One region of the Spongiibacter sp. IMCC21906 genome, then DNA from elsewhere that is predicted to be linked to it. Evidence: predicted binding sites of a transcription regulator. Region 1 holds the regulator's gene; each other region holds the start of a gene.
What was found. The regulator sigma-54, encoded in region 1, starts transcription at its own class of promoters, with help from an activator protein. The targets are predictions, from matches to a motif close to TGGCACANNNNTTGCNNT.

Region 1 (5,084 bases):
CAGTTCGCGATGGCGAACTTGAAGGCCGGGGTACTGGCTTTGGAGGGACGAAGCCAGCGTTTCCGCCATGTATACTGAGCGATGTTGGCCGCCTGTGCAACCAATCGCTACGGTGAAGTAGCTGCGATTACTGGCTTCAATTTTAGGAAGCCAGTGTTGCAGATAGCTTAAAATATCGTCATGCATTTTTTGTACGTCTACTTCGTCTTGAAGAAATGCCACGACTTCTGGGTCACGACCCGTTAGCTTGCGCAGGCTCTCGTTCCAGTGGGGGTTGGGGAGCATGCGTAAATCAAATACCAAGTCGGCATCAATGGGCAAGCCGCGCTTAAAACCAAAGGACTTAAGCTGTATGGCGAGTTGCGCGGCATCGGCGCCAAGAATGCGGTCTCGAATGGCGGCTCTGAGGTCGTGAACGGTCATGTCGCTGCTGTCGATGGTCAGCGATGCCTCAACCACAATCGGCTCTAGCAAGATGGCTTCTAATTTTATGGCTTCTGCCAGGGGCAAGGCCTTGCTGGTCAAAGGGTGTCTGCGACGGGTTTCACTAAACCGTTTTATGAGTTTATCTTCAGCGGCATCGAGAAAAACAATGCTGAGTTTGGCGTATTGCCTGACCTGCTCACAAAGGCTTTTAAAACGTTGGAGTTCGGCCTGTGAGTTGCGGGCATCTATACACACGGCCACCTGTTTGTGAGCTTTAAGTGGATTTTGCGACAGCTCTTGCACCAGTGCTGGCAACAGTGACACCGGGAGGTTGTCGATGGCGTAAAAGCCTTCGTCTTCCAGCTGGTGTAGGGCGGTACTTTTGCCCGAACCTGAGCGCCCACTGATGATGATCAGCTGCATATTAGCCCCGGATGGCCTGTTCAAACAGGGTTTGGTCGCTGTCGGCTTGGCGAAGTCGGCTTCTGAAGCTTTCTTCGTTAAAGGCGGCTGCGAGAGACCCCAGCACTTTCACGTGCTCGTCGTGGGCCTCGGCGGGGACGATCAGGGCAAACACTAAATCTACCGGCTGGTCGTCAATAGATTCAAACTCAATAGCTTTGTCGAGTTTTAACAGTATGCCGGTAATGCGTTGGCAGCGGCTGCTGCGGCAGTGGGGGATGGCAACGCCATGACCTATGCCGGTGCTGCCCAAGCGCTCACGGGCGAGCAAGTCATTAAATAACTCACCTTGATCATAATTCGAGTCGTCTTCGCTAATAAATTGAGCCACTTGCTCAAGAAGGCGTTTTTTGCTGTTAACGGACGTACCACAATGGGTACGTCCTTGGCTGAGTATAGAATCGAAGTTCATGATATTCGCTAAATAAGAGGAGGGTTGCCAGTCCTAACGGACCAGGTTCTTTTCCTTGTGTTTTATGAGTTGCCGGTCCAGTTTGTCGGTGAGGCTATCGATCGCGGCATACATGTCTTGTGATTCACTGGTGGCAAAAAGATCCGCGCCGGCAACGTGTACCGTGGCTTCGGCTTTTTGAATCAGTTTTTCTACAGAGAGTGTGACGTCGCTATTGGTTATGTTGTCAAAATGCCTCTGAAGTTTTGAGAGCTTGTTATTGACATAGTCGCGGAGAGCTGGAGTGACGTCTACGTGATGACCACTAACAGTTATTTGCATATTGTTGCTCCTTCATCGCTGTAAGTAACCAGCGCCTCCCGGCGCGTAAGTGACGGTCGTGATGTAAGATCACGGCCACTAAACTAGTCGTTTCCGCTCGTTGGAGGGGGGGATGACTAGCGATTCTCGGTATTTTGCAATGGTTCGGCGTGCCACCTGTATGCCTTGTTCTCCTAACAGCTCGGTGATTTTGCTATCGCTGAGTGGTTTGCGGGGGTTTTCCGCGGCGATTAGCTTTTTAATCAATGCTCGGATCGCTGTCGAGGAGCATTCTCCGCCGGTATCAGTGGAGACATGGCTGGAGAAGAAAAATTTCAGTTCGTAAATGCCTCTAGGCGTATGCATGTATTTTTGGGTAGTGACGCGAGAGATCGTTGACTCATGCATACCCACTGCCTCGGCAATATCATGAAGTACCAATGGCTTCATGGCCTCTTCACCATACTCTAGAAAGCCACGCTGATATTCAACAATCTTGCTGGCCACTTTCATCAATGTTTCATTGCGACTCTGCAGGCTTTTGATAAACCAGCGTGCTTCCTGCAAATTATCACGAATATAGTTGTTATCGCTGCTGTTACTGCTCTGCCGGGCCATAGAGGCGTACTGGGCGTTGATTTGAATCTTGGGGGCAATATCAGGGTTGAGCTCAACTAGCCAGCGGCCTTCTTTTTTACTGACAAAAACGTCAGGCACGACGTATTCGGTTTCGCTGGCACCCACGGCGTCGCCGGGGGTGGGGTTGAGGCTTTGGATAAGCTTGAGAATGTCTTTTAGCTGCTCTTCTTTAATGCGGCAGCGGCGCATGATTTGATTGTAGTCTCGATTGCCAAGTTGGGCCATGTATTGGCCGACTATCAGCATGGCTTCTTCGCGCCACGGGGTGTCGTGGTGGAGCTGCCTTAACTGAATGAGCAGGCATTCTTGTAGGTCTTGGCCGCCAACGCCAGGTGGATCAAAATTTTGAATGAGATGAAGCACGGCTCGTACTTCTTCAATTTCGGCTTCTTCGTTGTTAAAGCTTTCAACTAAGTCTTCTATAGATAGGGTCAAGCGACCCTTTTCATCAATGGCATCAATCAGGGCGTCGGCAATAAGGCGGTCGACTTCGGACAAGCGACTGACATTGAGCTGCCACCGCAGGTGGTCTTGCAGAGAGTCTGAGCTGCCGTGGCGGTAGTCGTTGTTGTAATCGCTGTCGTCTATGGCGCTGGGAGTACTGCTACCACTGCCGCTGCTTTGATAAACGTCATCCCACTGGCTGTCGACTGGGAGGTCTTCGGGAATGTCACTGCGCTCGGCCCAGCTGTCGTCGGCATCGTTATCTGCTGTGGCTGTAGGTTCTTTTGCTTCTGTGTTGGTTTTTTCGGCCGAATCAGTTTCTGGCTTAGAGGGTGTGTTTTGTTGCTGAGATTCGGTGTCTACTCCTTCGTCCTCACTGATTTCCAGTAAGGGGTTCGAGTCCAGTGCAGATTGGATTTCTTGCTGCAAATCGAGGGTAGAAAGCTGAAGTAAACGGATCGCTTGTTGCAGCTGTGGTGTCATGGTCAGCTGCTGGCCAACCTTGAGCTGGAGCGATTGTTTCATAGGCAGTGGCTTCTACAACATGAAAAGGTAACGCGAGTATTTTCTACTCTACCAACGGGTGGTATACCCTCGCAATTCAGGAAATGATTCTGTATTTGCGTACCTTGAGTGTAGTCGCCTCTATTCGAGCCTGCAATACCTGTGCCGAATCAAAATTTTAATGGCGCTTAAAGTGTAAATTTGTCACCTAGGTAAATTTCCCGCACGATCTCGCTGTTTAGCACCGTGTTAGCATCGCCTTCGGCGACGATACGGCCTTCACCAACAATATAGGCTTTTTCACAAATTTGTAGGGTTTCCCGAACATTGTGGTCGGTAATCAATACGCCGATACCTCGTGCCTGCAGATGGCGGATGATTTGTTGAATATCATTCACCGAAATAGGGTCTACCCCGGCAAAGGGCTCATCAAGCAGAATAAAGCTGGGGTCGGTGGCCAGGGCTCTGGCAATTTCCACTCGGCGGCGTTCGCCCCCAGACAGGGTCATCCCTTTTGAGTCGCGGATATGGGTAATGTGAAACTCTTGTAGCAAGGCTTCTAATTTTTCTTTTCGCTGTTTGCGGTTTAGGTCTTTGCGGGTTTCAAGAATGGCCAAAATGTTATCGGCCACGCTAAGCTTGCGAAATATTGAGGCTTCTTGCGGTAGGTAGCCCAGGCCGTGTTTTGCTCGACCATGTACTGACATTGCTGTGAGATTTTTATCATCGAGAGTAATGTGGCCCTGGTCGGCGTTAACGATGCCGACAATCATATAAAAGCAGGTGGTTTTTCCCGCGCCATTGGGGCCTAGCAGCCCAACGATTTCACCGCTGCGAATACTCAATGAGACATCGCGAATAATTTGGCGACCCTTGTAGGCTTTGGCGAGGTTGCTTGCTTTTAATACCGGCATTAGGGGGTCGCTTTGTTACTGTTAGAGGGCGGGGTGCTTGGCTTGTTTGTTTTGGCCGAAGTCTCGTTTTTCTTGGTTGTGCCGGTTTTGCTTGCGGCGTTAGCGTTGTCGTCGGGGTTTTGTGGTTGCAGTGTCATCTTGACCCGGCCATTTTCTGCCGCGCTGCCGCCATCGGCAACGACGGTTTGTTTTTTGCCGCTATAGACGACGCGATCCCCGCTGATTTTTGAGCCTTGATGGGTGATGCTGGCGTTTTTTTGCAACAAAATTTCTTCATCATTAAGCTTGTATTCGACGGTGTTGGCGCTGGCAATGACAACCCCTTCGCCCTCTCGGGGTTGTTGTTCAAATTTAGCGGGGCGGCCGTGGGCGATGACTTTTTCTACTTTGCGATTAGATTCCACTATTACTAGTTTGTCAGCCTCGATTTTGAGTGAGCCCTGAGACATTTTTACGTTGCCGCTGTAAATGCCTTGATTGTTCTCGTAGGTGGCCCGGTCTGAACTGAGGTTAATGGCCTGGTTGCGGTCATCTGGGAGGCAGTAAGCTGTGCCAGCAATACTGAGGAGGATCGCGGTGATGAGCCCTCTTTGAATGTGGCTCAGCATGTCTGTGAATGTTTTGGTTTTAGCGGGGATCATAATGCCCCCGAACGTTGCTCATCAGCTCCACACGTTCTTCTTTAAGGGAGGCATGCATGCCGGTGGCCTTGGTTTCACCGTTGGGTAAAATCAGGGTCAGGGGCTGGTCGGTGCTCACTTCACTGCTTTCCAAATCTATTTTTAGCACGTCAGTTTTAATTTCCGCTTGTCGAATCAACTCTTGGACTAAGACATTTCTGTCCAAGCTCAAAAGCTGACCCGTGCTGCTAAGGTGGCCTTGTTCCGCCGTGGCTGTCCAGGGGCGTTGCTCGGCGATATTCCCTAAATAAAAGGGTTCTTGCAATGTGACTGCGCCGTCTGAAATATATCGCTCTGCCGATT
Region 2 (5,084 bases), 340 kb from region 1:
TAGCGAATGCAAAAGGGCGAGAAATTGGCCGCAGCCGATTTAATAGGCTGACGGTTGGGTCAATGCAGTTGGGTCAATAGCGTTAATTAATTTGGCAGGTAGCAGCTAATATTGGCTCTTGAGCGAGGGCTTTTGCGAGGCCATACTGCTGATGCGGCTGAAATAGAGGTTTGGGTAATGCAAATTGAATATTTAGTGCATTTGGAGCGGCATGCCCTTGCTGCGGGGGGGTATCTCGCCCATTTAACCTTAAACGCGCCACGACGGCTAAATGCGCTTTCACCCGAAATGGTGGAGTTATTGTATCGCTTGTTAGTGGAAATTCGAGACGACGATGATGCGGTGGCTGTTTTTTTAGACGGCGCGGGAAGCGATGTTTTTTGCAGCGGTGATGATGCCTTGCGCATTCGTGAATCCGCATTGAGTAACCCCGGTGGTCCAGCGGTAGAGGCTGAAGCTTTTTTTGCTCGTGAGTACGCCACCGCCTATATGATCCACAGGTTTAATAAGCCGGTGATTGTCTGGGCCAGTGGTGCGGTGATAGGCGCTGGCTTGGGGCTAATGGCTGGCGCCAGCCATCGTATCGTTACGGATACCAGCCGATTGTCGATGCCGGAGATGACTATTGGTTTGTTTCCCGGTGTCGGTGCCAGCTGGTTCTTGGGACAAATGCCCGGCGCTACGGGCTTGTTTTGTGGTCTTACTGGAGCGGAGTTAATGCCAGCCGATGCCTTGTATGCCGGACTGGCGGATTATTGCTTGTCTGTTAGTAGTAAGCGGGAGGTTTTGCAGGCGCTATTGCATTTAGACTGGTGTGACGATGCAGATTGGAACCATCAACAGTTGACAGAAAAACTGACAGACATTGAGGCTCACCAAGGCGTTGCGCTTGGCATTTCGCATTTAAAGCAATCTCGAGAATGGATAGATTTGTGCTGTGGCCAGCTTGACCCGGTGCGAATTGAAAATAAAATTTGCAGCTACCGTGGCGCCAAGCCTTGGCTTAAGTCGGCCTCTGTTGGCTTGCAGAGAGGCGCGTCGAGCGCCGCAAAATTAATTTTTCGCCAGCTTGAGCGAGGCAGTGGTTTGGGCTTGGCTGACATCTTTCGCATGGAGCTGGTATTGGCGGTTAATCGGGTGAGAGACCCAGAGTTTGCTGAAGGTGTTCGGGCCTGTCTATTGGACAAGGATCGTAGCCCGCGATGGTGTTATGACAGTATTGCGGAGGTGCCAGACGCTGAAATTGACGCGTTGTTCTGTGCGCCTTGGGCCAAGCATCCGCTAGCAAATCTGTAAACTATCACTTAAATGCCTTTATCCTGCATGTTTTGTTGTCGTTGTAGCATTTGTTGTTGCATCTGATCCCCTAGGGCGTTGGCCTTTTTTAAGCTTTTTTCTTGTGCGGGCGTCAGTGCGGTGGACTCTGGGGGCCTGTTACAGGCTGACAAACTCAAAATAGCGATCAAGCAAAATACTCGTGGTATGGTGTGAGTGGTCATGGCTGCAAGCTTCTCTGATACTTTTTATGGTGAAGGGTAAACCGTTCTTGGCGTGCTAATTCCAGTGTACTCGTTTTATAGTAGCGAACTAAGAAAGAGGTCAAGCTCTGGTTGTTCACGTTGTAGTTGTTGCACGGCATTTGCAAGCATTCGATCGGCTTGGATGGGGCCGACACTTTCGCAAAGCAAAACATAAAACTGATTAATTAGCTTTTGCAATAAACTTGCAGGCGCATTGTTTAGCTCTAAAGCTTGACGATTCGATAGCCACCGCTGAAGTGCATCCAATATGTTGTGGGGCAATTTGCGACGTCGCAGCGCCGCAAAAAGGTCGAGTTTAAGTTTAGTTTGTTGGCTTTCGTTGAGTTGTGACATTAAGGCTAGAATTAATGCCGAGAAAGCAACATTGTGACTCAGTGCTTGGGGGTTTTCTTGGGATATGTTGCTGGTATTACGCGACGTTTTTTTTTGTAACTCGTTTACAGGAAGATTCATGGCATTCAGCAAGCTTCGCAATACTGCGCTTCGCTGTTTTTTCAGCGCGCTATCTTCATTACATATATAAGCTACAAAGCGTTGTAGGGCCAAGCTGGGTTGATCTGCGTAACTGTTTTCCCAATGCTGCACGGCGCGCTCCAGGTCTTGTTCATCCATAAAGTCGTGCAGACCTGTGTAAATGGCTTGTCGTCGCTGGTTAACATCCTTTGTATTCATCGGGTGTAATCCAGGTCACTGGCGCGATCGGCGGTGTAGGCGGTAATGCCAGAGGGGAATTCAGGGTAACCGATCTCGGCATGTTCGCTCAGATCAAGACCGCGTTGTTCATGGAGGGGCGGCGCACGTAGCCCCATGGTGAGGTCAATCAGGTAGTACACAATAAGCGATGTGGAAAAGGTCCAGATAAAACAGGCTAAAATCCCCACTAGCTGAATTACGATAAGCTCGGAATTGAACATATTGCCGGTATAGAAAAGGCCTGCGGCCAAGGTACCCCAGGCTCCGGCAAAGCCGTGAACAGAGACGGCACCCACCACGTCATCCATGTTGAGTCGCAACAACATTTGGCTGCCCAAGCTGCAAATAATCCCGCCGATAAAGCCGGTAATCAATGCATAGATTGGGGTCATTGTGGCGCAGCCAGCAGTGATGGCGACCAAGCCTGCCAAGCTTCCGTTAACGGTAGCGGTGAGCAAAATGGGTTGGCGCTTAACCATTGCCAGTAGCATGCATGCGGAGGCTCCCGCCGCTGCGGCTAATTGGGTGTTAAGATTAATTAATCCTATATCGACACTGGCCGCCAAGGTTGAACCACCGTTAAAACCAAACCAGCCAAACCATAAAATAAATCCACCCAGTGCCACCAAACTTAGATTGTGGCCGCGAATTTCTCGAGGTTTACCATTTTTGTCAAAGCGTCCCAACCGAGGGCCAAGAATAATAATCCCTGCCAGCGCGCACCATGCGCCGACGGAGTGAACAACGGTTGAGCCTGCAAAATCGATAAAGCCCATTTTGGCTAGCCAGCCACCACTGTTCCATACCCAGCTGCCGAATACCGGATAAATAATAGCAATGATAATAATTGCCCCAACTAGATAGGCTTCAAATCGAGTGCGCTCAGCCATGGCGCCACTGGCAATGGTTACGGCTGTTGCCGCAAACATGGTTTGAAAAAGCAGTACCCCGTAAGTGCCTGCATCACTTTGGTTTAAGAGAAAAAGGTCGGTACCAAAGAGGCCAGTTGTATTGCTGCCAAACATCAGTCCATAACCAATAGCCCAAAATATTAAGGTGCCAATGCAGACATCCATATAATTTTTCATCACCACGTTTAAAGTGTTTTTGGATCGTGACATACCAGACTCTAAGAGCGCGAAACCGGCTTGCATCAAAAATACGAGGGCGCTGGCGGTGACAAGCCAAACCATATCCATCGCTGCGCTGGCGTCATCGGCAATGGCGGGCGGACTTAATGCTACTAATACGAGCAGGGTCAGGTTTTGGAAACGTCTCATATAAGCCTCAACTTATGAAGGTGGACGTAATGCCCGCCAAAGTCAGAAAGCTCAAGCAACTGCTGTGCCAGTCACTGTTTAAGAGCGTGGAGAAAAAGGGATGATTCGCTTTGGTGTCTAAACCTAAGTTTTTGAAGAGGGTTGGTTTTATAGAAAGCTGTAGATGAATAGTGGCACCGCACCATCTGACCTTATCCTCAGCGCTATAGGCCTAGTGTGATAGGTGAGGGCTATGGTTATCTTTGAAATTATCAACTTCTGTATTTGCTCGGAGTCGCTATTATTGTTTTGTTGCAGCGGGGTTTGTGGCGTATTTCTGCCACTGCCAGTAGTGGGACTTAACCAAGAGGAGTTTATACCGTGAAAAAAACAATGAGTTTTGCTGTGATGCACTTCAGTGTTGCTTTTATGGTGGCGTACTTATTGACCGGAAGCTTGTTGATAGGAGGGACCTTGGCGTTACTGGAACCAGCGGTAAATACGGTTGCGTTCTACTTTCACGAGAAAATGTGGGCAAAGGCCGAGAGTCGTTCCGCTGCGATTGTTAATGAAGAATCCTTGTTGTTTGGATAGCGACTTTATTCCTTAGCTCGGCCCCATGCACTGACGGGCAAGTGCCAACACCAGGCCTAGTCCGACTAAAGGCAGTATCCAGCGGCTCATTCGCTGCTGGGTTTCTGGGCTTGGTTGCGGTGAGTATTTTTCGATTAATGGGACGATGACAAGCAAGGCGACCATCAATACTGCAATAATAATGAGCAAATTCATTTTGGCCCTCGGTTAGCCAGGGTGAATGCCGATTGGATCATATTTAAGGCTAACATGACTAATGGATTAAACAATGAGGGCGGAGATTCGAGGTCTGCAGCATCTGCTAAATACTCTCAGCACGAAAACTAACCTAGGCCCTGGCCCCTTTGTGAAAAACTCACGTAGGCCTGGTGAAACTTCTATCGGTCAATCCTGCCCAAAACTCCATACTGTCGCATGGCAAATTATTGTACGCGATTAAGAACAACGATTCAGGGAGAGAAAATATGCGCGGATTTAGTGCCGCCTTTTTGCGTGGGCTGTTTGTGTTATTACCGGTAATGTTGTCTATTCAGTTGGCAATGTGGGTAGTGGCAACGGCAGAATCCTGGTTAGCGCCGCCATTAAAAGAAGTCTTGGGTAGCGTTTATATACCGGGAATGGCCTTAGTCTTGTTGGTATTGTTGACGGTATTCATCGGTTTGAGTTTGCGCTGGCCAACCGGAACCTATATCTGGGGGTTGCCAGGGCGTTTTTTAGAACAACTTCCGGTGTTGCGGCAAATTTATGGAACGTTCAAAGACATTATGGAAATTATGGGCGGTCAGAAATTTGATGACGAGGCTGTGGTCATGGTCGAGCTGCCCAACAGTGAAGCCCGCTTAATTGGTATTGTTACGGTAAGGCATCAGGGTAATGGCAACACTATCGCCAGTGAGCTGGATGATGATCATATTGCCGTCTATTTGCCTATGAGTTATCAGGTGGGTGGCTATACGGTAATTGTTCCCCGCCGGCATACGCGTCCTTTAAATATGAG
Region 3 (5,084 bases), 1.1 Mb from region 1:
TATCAGCTAGGGCTATAGATATGCTGATTGGCCTTGGCCCCCATCATCGTGGGCCGGTAATAACACTAAAAAGCTAGGCGTTTTCAGCCTTTCCCCAAGTGTCACGCAGTGCAATGGTACGATTAAACACCGGTTTATCCCCACGGTGATCCAATCGATCTGCAACAAAATAACCGGTGCGTTCAAACTGAAAACCCTGCTCGGGATTCGCTTCAGCCAAACTCGGTTCTATCCAGCAGTTTTCCAGCACCCGCAAAGAATCCGGGTTGACGTGATCCAGAAACGCTTCACCGCCCCGATCCGGCGCCTCGTGATTAAACAGCCGATCGTATAAACGCACTTCAGCTTGCTTGCCATGACTGGCAGAAACCCAATGGATCACGCCCTTGGGTTTGACACCATCGCTGGGGTCTTCACCTAATGTGTCAGGGTCATAGCTGCAATGCACCTCAACAATATTGCCCGCCTCGTCTTTAATGGCTTCTTCGGCGAATAAGACATAGGCGTTGCGCAGACGCACTTTTTTACCCAGCACCAAGCGCTTGTACTTTTTATTAGCCTCTTCTCTAAAGTCCTCTCGCTCAATGTAGATTTCTTTTGAGAAAGGTAGCTGACGCATGCCAAGATCATCCCGGTTGGGGTGGCCCGGCGCCGACAAAGTTTCGACCTTATCGTCTGGATAATTAGTGATAACCAGCTTCAAGGGCTCCAGTACACACATTGCCCGTGGCGCGTTTTTATCCAGATCATCCCGAATAGCGTGCTCCAACATGGCCACATCCACCACCCCCTCACTACGGGCGACACCGACCATTTCACAGAAATGCCGCAGCGAGCCCGGGGTAAAACCACGGCGACGCATACCGGCAATAGTCGGCATACGAGGGTCGTCCCAGCCAGCCACAACATGTTCATCCACCAGGTTTTTCAGCTTGCGCTTACTGGTGACGGTGTAATTCAGATTTAGGCGGGCAAACTCATACTGTTTTGGTTGAGCAGGCACCGGCAAATTAGCAATAAACCATTCGTATAGCGGCCGATGGTCTTCAAACTCCAAGGTACAAATAGAATGGGTAATGCCCTCAATGGCATCCGACTGACCGTGGGTAAAATCATAGGTGGGATAAATACACCACTTATCGCCTGTTTGGTGATGGTGCTGTTTGCGAATGCGATAAATAATGGGGTCTCGCAGATTGATATTGCCAGCCGTCATATCGATTTTTGCCCGCAGAACCTTGCTGCCATCGTCAAACTGGCCATCACGCATCGCTCTAAACAACGCAAGATTTTCCTCGGCGCTGCGCTCGCGATAGGGGCTATTGCGACCGGGCTCCGTCAATGTACCGCGATACTCTCGCATTTCCTCGGCGTTCAGTTCGCAGACATAAGCCTTGCCAGATTGGATCAAATGCTCGGCGTACTCATACAAGGTATCAAAGTAGTCGGAAGCAAAACGAACCGGTCCGTTCCACTCAAAACCCAACCACTGAATGTCCTCCTTTATCGCATCAATATAGCGTTGTTCTTCTTTAGCCGGATTGGTGTCATCAAAACGCAAATGACATTGCCCGCCAAACTGTTTGGCTAAACCAAAATTAAGGCAAATTGATTTGGCATGACCAATATGTAAGTACCCGTTGGGTTCGGGAGGAAAACGGGTGACCAGCGCCTGCTCTGCCAAACGTCCTTGATTAATGTCCTCCCGGACCAGATGACGTAAAAAATTATTACCCGTTGCTGCTTCTTCGCTCATTAAAAACGTCCAGAACACCCTGCTAGCAGGGAAAAATCGGAGAGACGGCTATCCACTTCAACCTCAAACAACAAGGCTTTTTACTGCCGCCAAAAAACGGAAAATCACATGGATTTCGCCGCGAGATCAAAAACCGCGTATTATACCGGCTTTAAATTCCAGTTATAAGCGAGATCGAAGTAAATGGTTATCTTTAAAACAAATTTTGGCGACATCAAAATCGAGTTGGACTTTGAGAAAGCCCCCAAAACGGCAGCAAACTTCAAGCAATACGTCCAAGAAGGTTTTTATGACGGTGTTATCTTCCACCGCGTAATCAACGGTTTTATGGTGCAAGGCGGTGGTTTTGAGCCCGGCATGAAAGAAAAAACAACCCGTGAGCCCATTGAGAACGAAGCGGACAACGGCCTGAAAAATGAAGAAGGCACCTTGGCAATGGCCCGCACCATGGACCCCCACTCAGCCAGTGCCCAGTTCTTCATTAACGTCAAAGACAACGACTTTTTGAACCACAGCAGCAAGTCTATGCAAGGCTGGGGCTACGCTGTTTTTGCTAAAGTAAGCGACGGCATGGACGTGGTTGAGAAAATAAAAGCTGTGCCCACCACCAGCAAAGCCGGTCATCAAGATGTACCCGCTGAAGACGTGGTTATCGAGAAGGCTATTTGGGAAGACTGATGCACCAACTGTTCATTTCTGACCTGCATCTTGAAGAAGAACGCCCGGATACCCTCCAGGCGTTTTTTCACTTTTTGCAAAATGATGCCCCCAGCGCTGACGAACTTTATATTCTCGGTGATTTTTTTGAATTCTGGATCGGTGACGACGATGATCGCCCCCTTGTAGATGAAATCAGCTCAGCCCTTGAACAGCTATCTCGTTCTGGCACCCACATATTTATCATGCGCGGCAACCGGGACTTTTTGCTCGGCGAAGATTTTTGCCGCCGCGCTGGGGCGACCCTGCTAGAAGATCCAACCGTGATTACGGTTGCCGGCGAGCCCTGCCTGCTTCTGCACGGCGACAGCCTTTGTACCCGAGACGAAAAATACATGGCTTTTCGGGCTCAATCCCGCACCCCCCAGTGGAAGGCAGCCGCCTTGGCCAAGCCACTGGAAGAGCGCCGCATTATTGCCAAGCAAATGCGCATTGCCAGTAACGAAGCAACCAGCAATAACGCCGAAGATATTATGGATGTCACGCCAGATGAGGTGATCGCTGTCTTAGCCCAGCACAATTGCCAGCGCATGATTCACGGTCATACCCACCGGCCACATCGACATTCAATATCCGTAAACGGTCAGCCCGCCGAACGCATCGTACTGGGTGACTGGGATCAACACCTCTGGTATTTAGCCGTCGACGGTCAAGATATCGAACTGCATCATCGCAAGATCACGTCATAATTCGGGCCGCTTAAACGGCGGCCTCACTACATCAGCAAGATATTTTTACCGCCTCTGCAATACCCACCTGCCACCCGATTTACTGACCCCGCCAATCATAAGATGCACTTTATTTGCACCATTAGCATGCATTACCCAAAATTCACCCCCCACCAAGCGACAAGGCCTCGCACAAAGATAGCGCATAAGACTAATCAAACCACTTTAAGATAACTCTATATCTCACTGTTTTATATGACTCCATGTCTTATGGCGCATCAATTGCTACCTCTTCGCTAGAGCGTTCTAACCCGGAAGTTAATCCGGCGAGCCACTCGTCGATAAAAGATTTTTTGGCCTCAACTGTTGGTATTGATCACACCCCAGTTGGGCCAAAACCTATAACGGAGTCAGACAAATGTCTTGGTATCATCGCTTGATCACCTCTGCCCTATGCGCGCTGTCAGTCAGTACTGCCAGCCTTGCCACTGCCGGCACCCCGGAAAAAGCCGAACTGAAATTCGGTTTTATAAAACTGACCGATATGGCCCCCCTGGCCATCGCTTACGAAAAATTCTTTTTTGAAGACGAAGGTCTCTACGTCACCCTGGAAGCTCAAGCAAACTGGAAGGTATTGCTGGACGGCGTCATTGACGGTCAACTCGACGGCGCTCACATGCTGGCAGGTCAGCCCCTGGGCGCCACCATCGGTTTTGGTACCCAGGCGCACATCATCACCGCGTTCAGCATGGACCTGAATGGCAATGGCATTACCGTGTCCAACGACGTTTGGGCTGAAATGAAAAAGAACATCCCCCACGATGACAGCGGCAAGCCCATTCACCCCATCAAGGCAGACTACTTAAAGCCGGTTGTGGAAAGTTACAAAGCCAAGGGCAAGCCGTTCAAAATGGGTATGGTTTTCCCAGTATCGACCCATAACTACGAACTGCGCTACTGGCTGGCTGCTGGCGGCATTCATCCCGGATACTATGCTCCAATGAAAGGGGATATCAGCGGCCAGATTGACGCCGATGCCCTGCTCTCCGTCACCCCACCCCCACAAATGCCCGCAACGATGGAAGCCGGAACCATTTACGGCTACTGCGTAGGCGAGCCCTGGAACCAGCAAGCTGTGTTCAAAGGCATCGGTGTTCCGGTCATTACCGACTATGAAATCTGGAAAAACAACCCAGAAAAAGTCTTTGGGGTAAGCAAAGAATGGGCTGAAAAATATCCCAACACCCATATTGCTGTCGTCAAAGCGCTGATCCGCGCCGCCAAATGGCTGGATGACAACAATAACGCCAACCGCCCCGAAGCGGTCAAAATTCTCAGTCAACCCAACTATGTCGGCGCCGACTACGATGTTATCGCCAACTCCATGACCGGCACCTTTGAATACGAAAAAGGCGACAAGCGCGACGTGCCTGACTTCAACGTATTCTTTCGATACAACGCCACTTTTCCCTACTACTCCGACGCGGTTTGGTACCTGACCCAGATGCGCCGCTGGGGTCAAATTGCCGAACATAAGCCCGACAGCTGGTATATGGATATCGCCAAAAAAGTTTACCGTCCTGACATCTATGCCGAAGCCGCCAAGCAGCTGATTGCCGAAGGCAAAATGGCCGCCAGCGACTTCCCGGATTTTGCCACTGAAACCGGTTTTAAACCGCCACAAACCGAGTTTATCGACGAGATAAGCTACGACGGCAGCAAACCGAATGAATACCTGAGCAAATTCAAAATTGGTCTCAAACCCAAAGACGCACTGAAGTAAGTACCACGAGGCCCGGCGTCCGGGGCCACCATGGAGACAGGCATGTTTAAACAAAACACAATGCACTACCTGAATCTGGCGGGTTTAAGCTGGATGATCCCCGTATTCAAGTTGGCCACGGGTGACAACCCTAAAGAACAAGGTCAAGAAATTCTGCGTC

Region 2: a site for sigma-54 is predicted at 3,567-3,584, ahead of IMCC21906_RS07330 (ammonium transporter). Genes of this name have one in related genera too.
Region 3: a site for sigma-54 is predicted at 3,413-3,430, ahead of IMCC21906_RS11205 (CmpA/NrtA family ABC transporter substrate-binding protein). Genes of this name have one in related genera too.

The regions. Positions count from the first base shown of each region.
Region 1 covers NZ_CP011477.1:1,266,679-1,271,762, forward strand. Annotated here, with positions in the region: gene rapZ (RNase adapter RapZ) at 1-849, opposite strand, end outside; gene IMCC21906_RS05785 (PTS sugar transporter subunit IIA) at 851-1,300, opposite strand; gene hpf (ribosome hibernation-promoting factor, HPF/YfiA family) at 1,334-1,621, opposite strand; gene IMCC21906_RS05795 (RNA polymerase factor sigma-54) at 1,700-3,208, opposite strand; gene lptB (LPS export ABC transporter ATP-binding protein) at 3,376-4,101, opposite strand; gene lptA (lipopolysaccharide transport periplasmic protein LptA) at 4,101-4,742, opposite strand; gene lptC (LPS export ABC transporter periplasmic protein LptC) at 4,729-5,084, opposite strand, start outside.
Region 2 covers NZ_CP011477.1:1,604,763-1,609,846, forward strand. Annotated here, with positions in the region: gene IMCC21906_RS07315 (enoyl-CoA hydratase/isomerase family protein) at 178-1,296, shown strand; gene IMCC21906_RS07325 (hypothetical protein) at 1,575-2,213, opposite strand; gene IMCC21906_RS07330 (ammonium transporter) at 2,210-3,514, opposite strand; gene IMCC21906_RS07335 (DUF2061 domain-containing protein) at 3,875-4,087, shown strand; gene IMCC21906_RS07340 (hypothetical protein) at 4,100-4,282, opposite strand; gene IMCC21906_RS07345 (DUF502 domain-containing protein) at 4,552-5,084, shown strand, end outside.
Region 3 covers NZ_CP011477.1:2,414,440-2,419,523, forward strand. Annotated here, with positions in the region: gene IMCC21906_RS11190 (glutamine--tRNA ligase/YqeY domain fusion protein) at 74-1,756, opposite strand; gene IMCC21906_RS11195 (peptidylprolyl isomerase) at 1,940-2,434, shown strand; gene IMCC21906_RS11200 (UDP-2,3-diacylglucosamine diphosphatase) at 2,434-3,162, shown strand; gene IMCC21906_RS11205 (CmpA/NrtA family ABC transporter substrate-binding protein) at 3,560-4,924, shown strand; gene IMCC21906_RS11210 (ABC transporter permease) at 4,967-5,084, shown strand, end outside.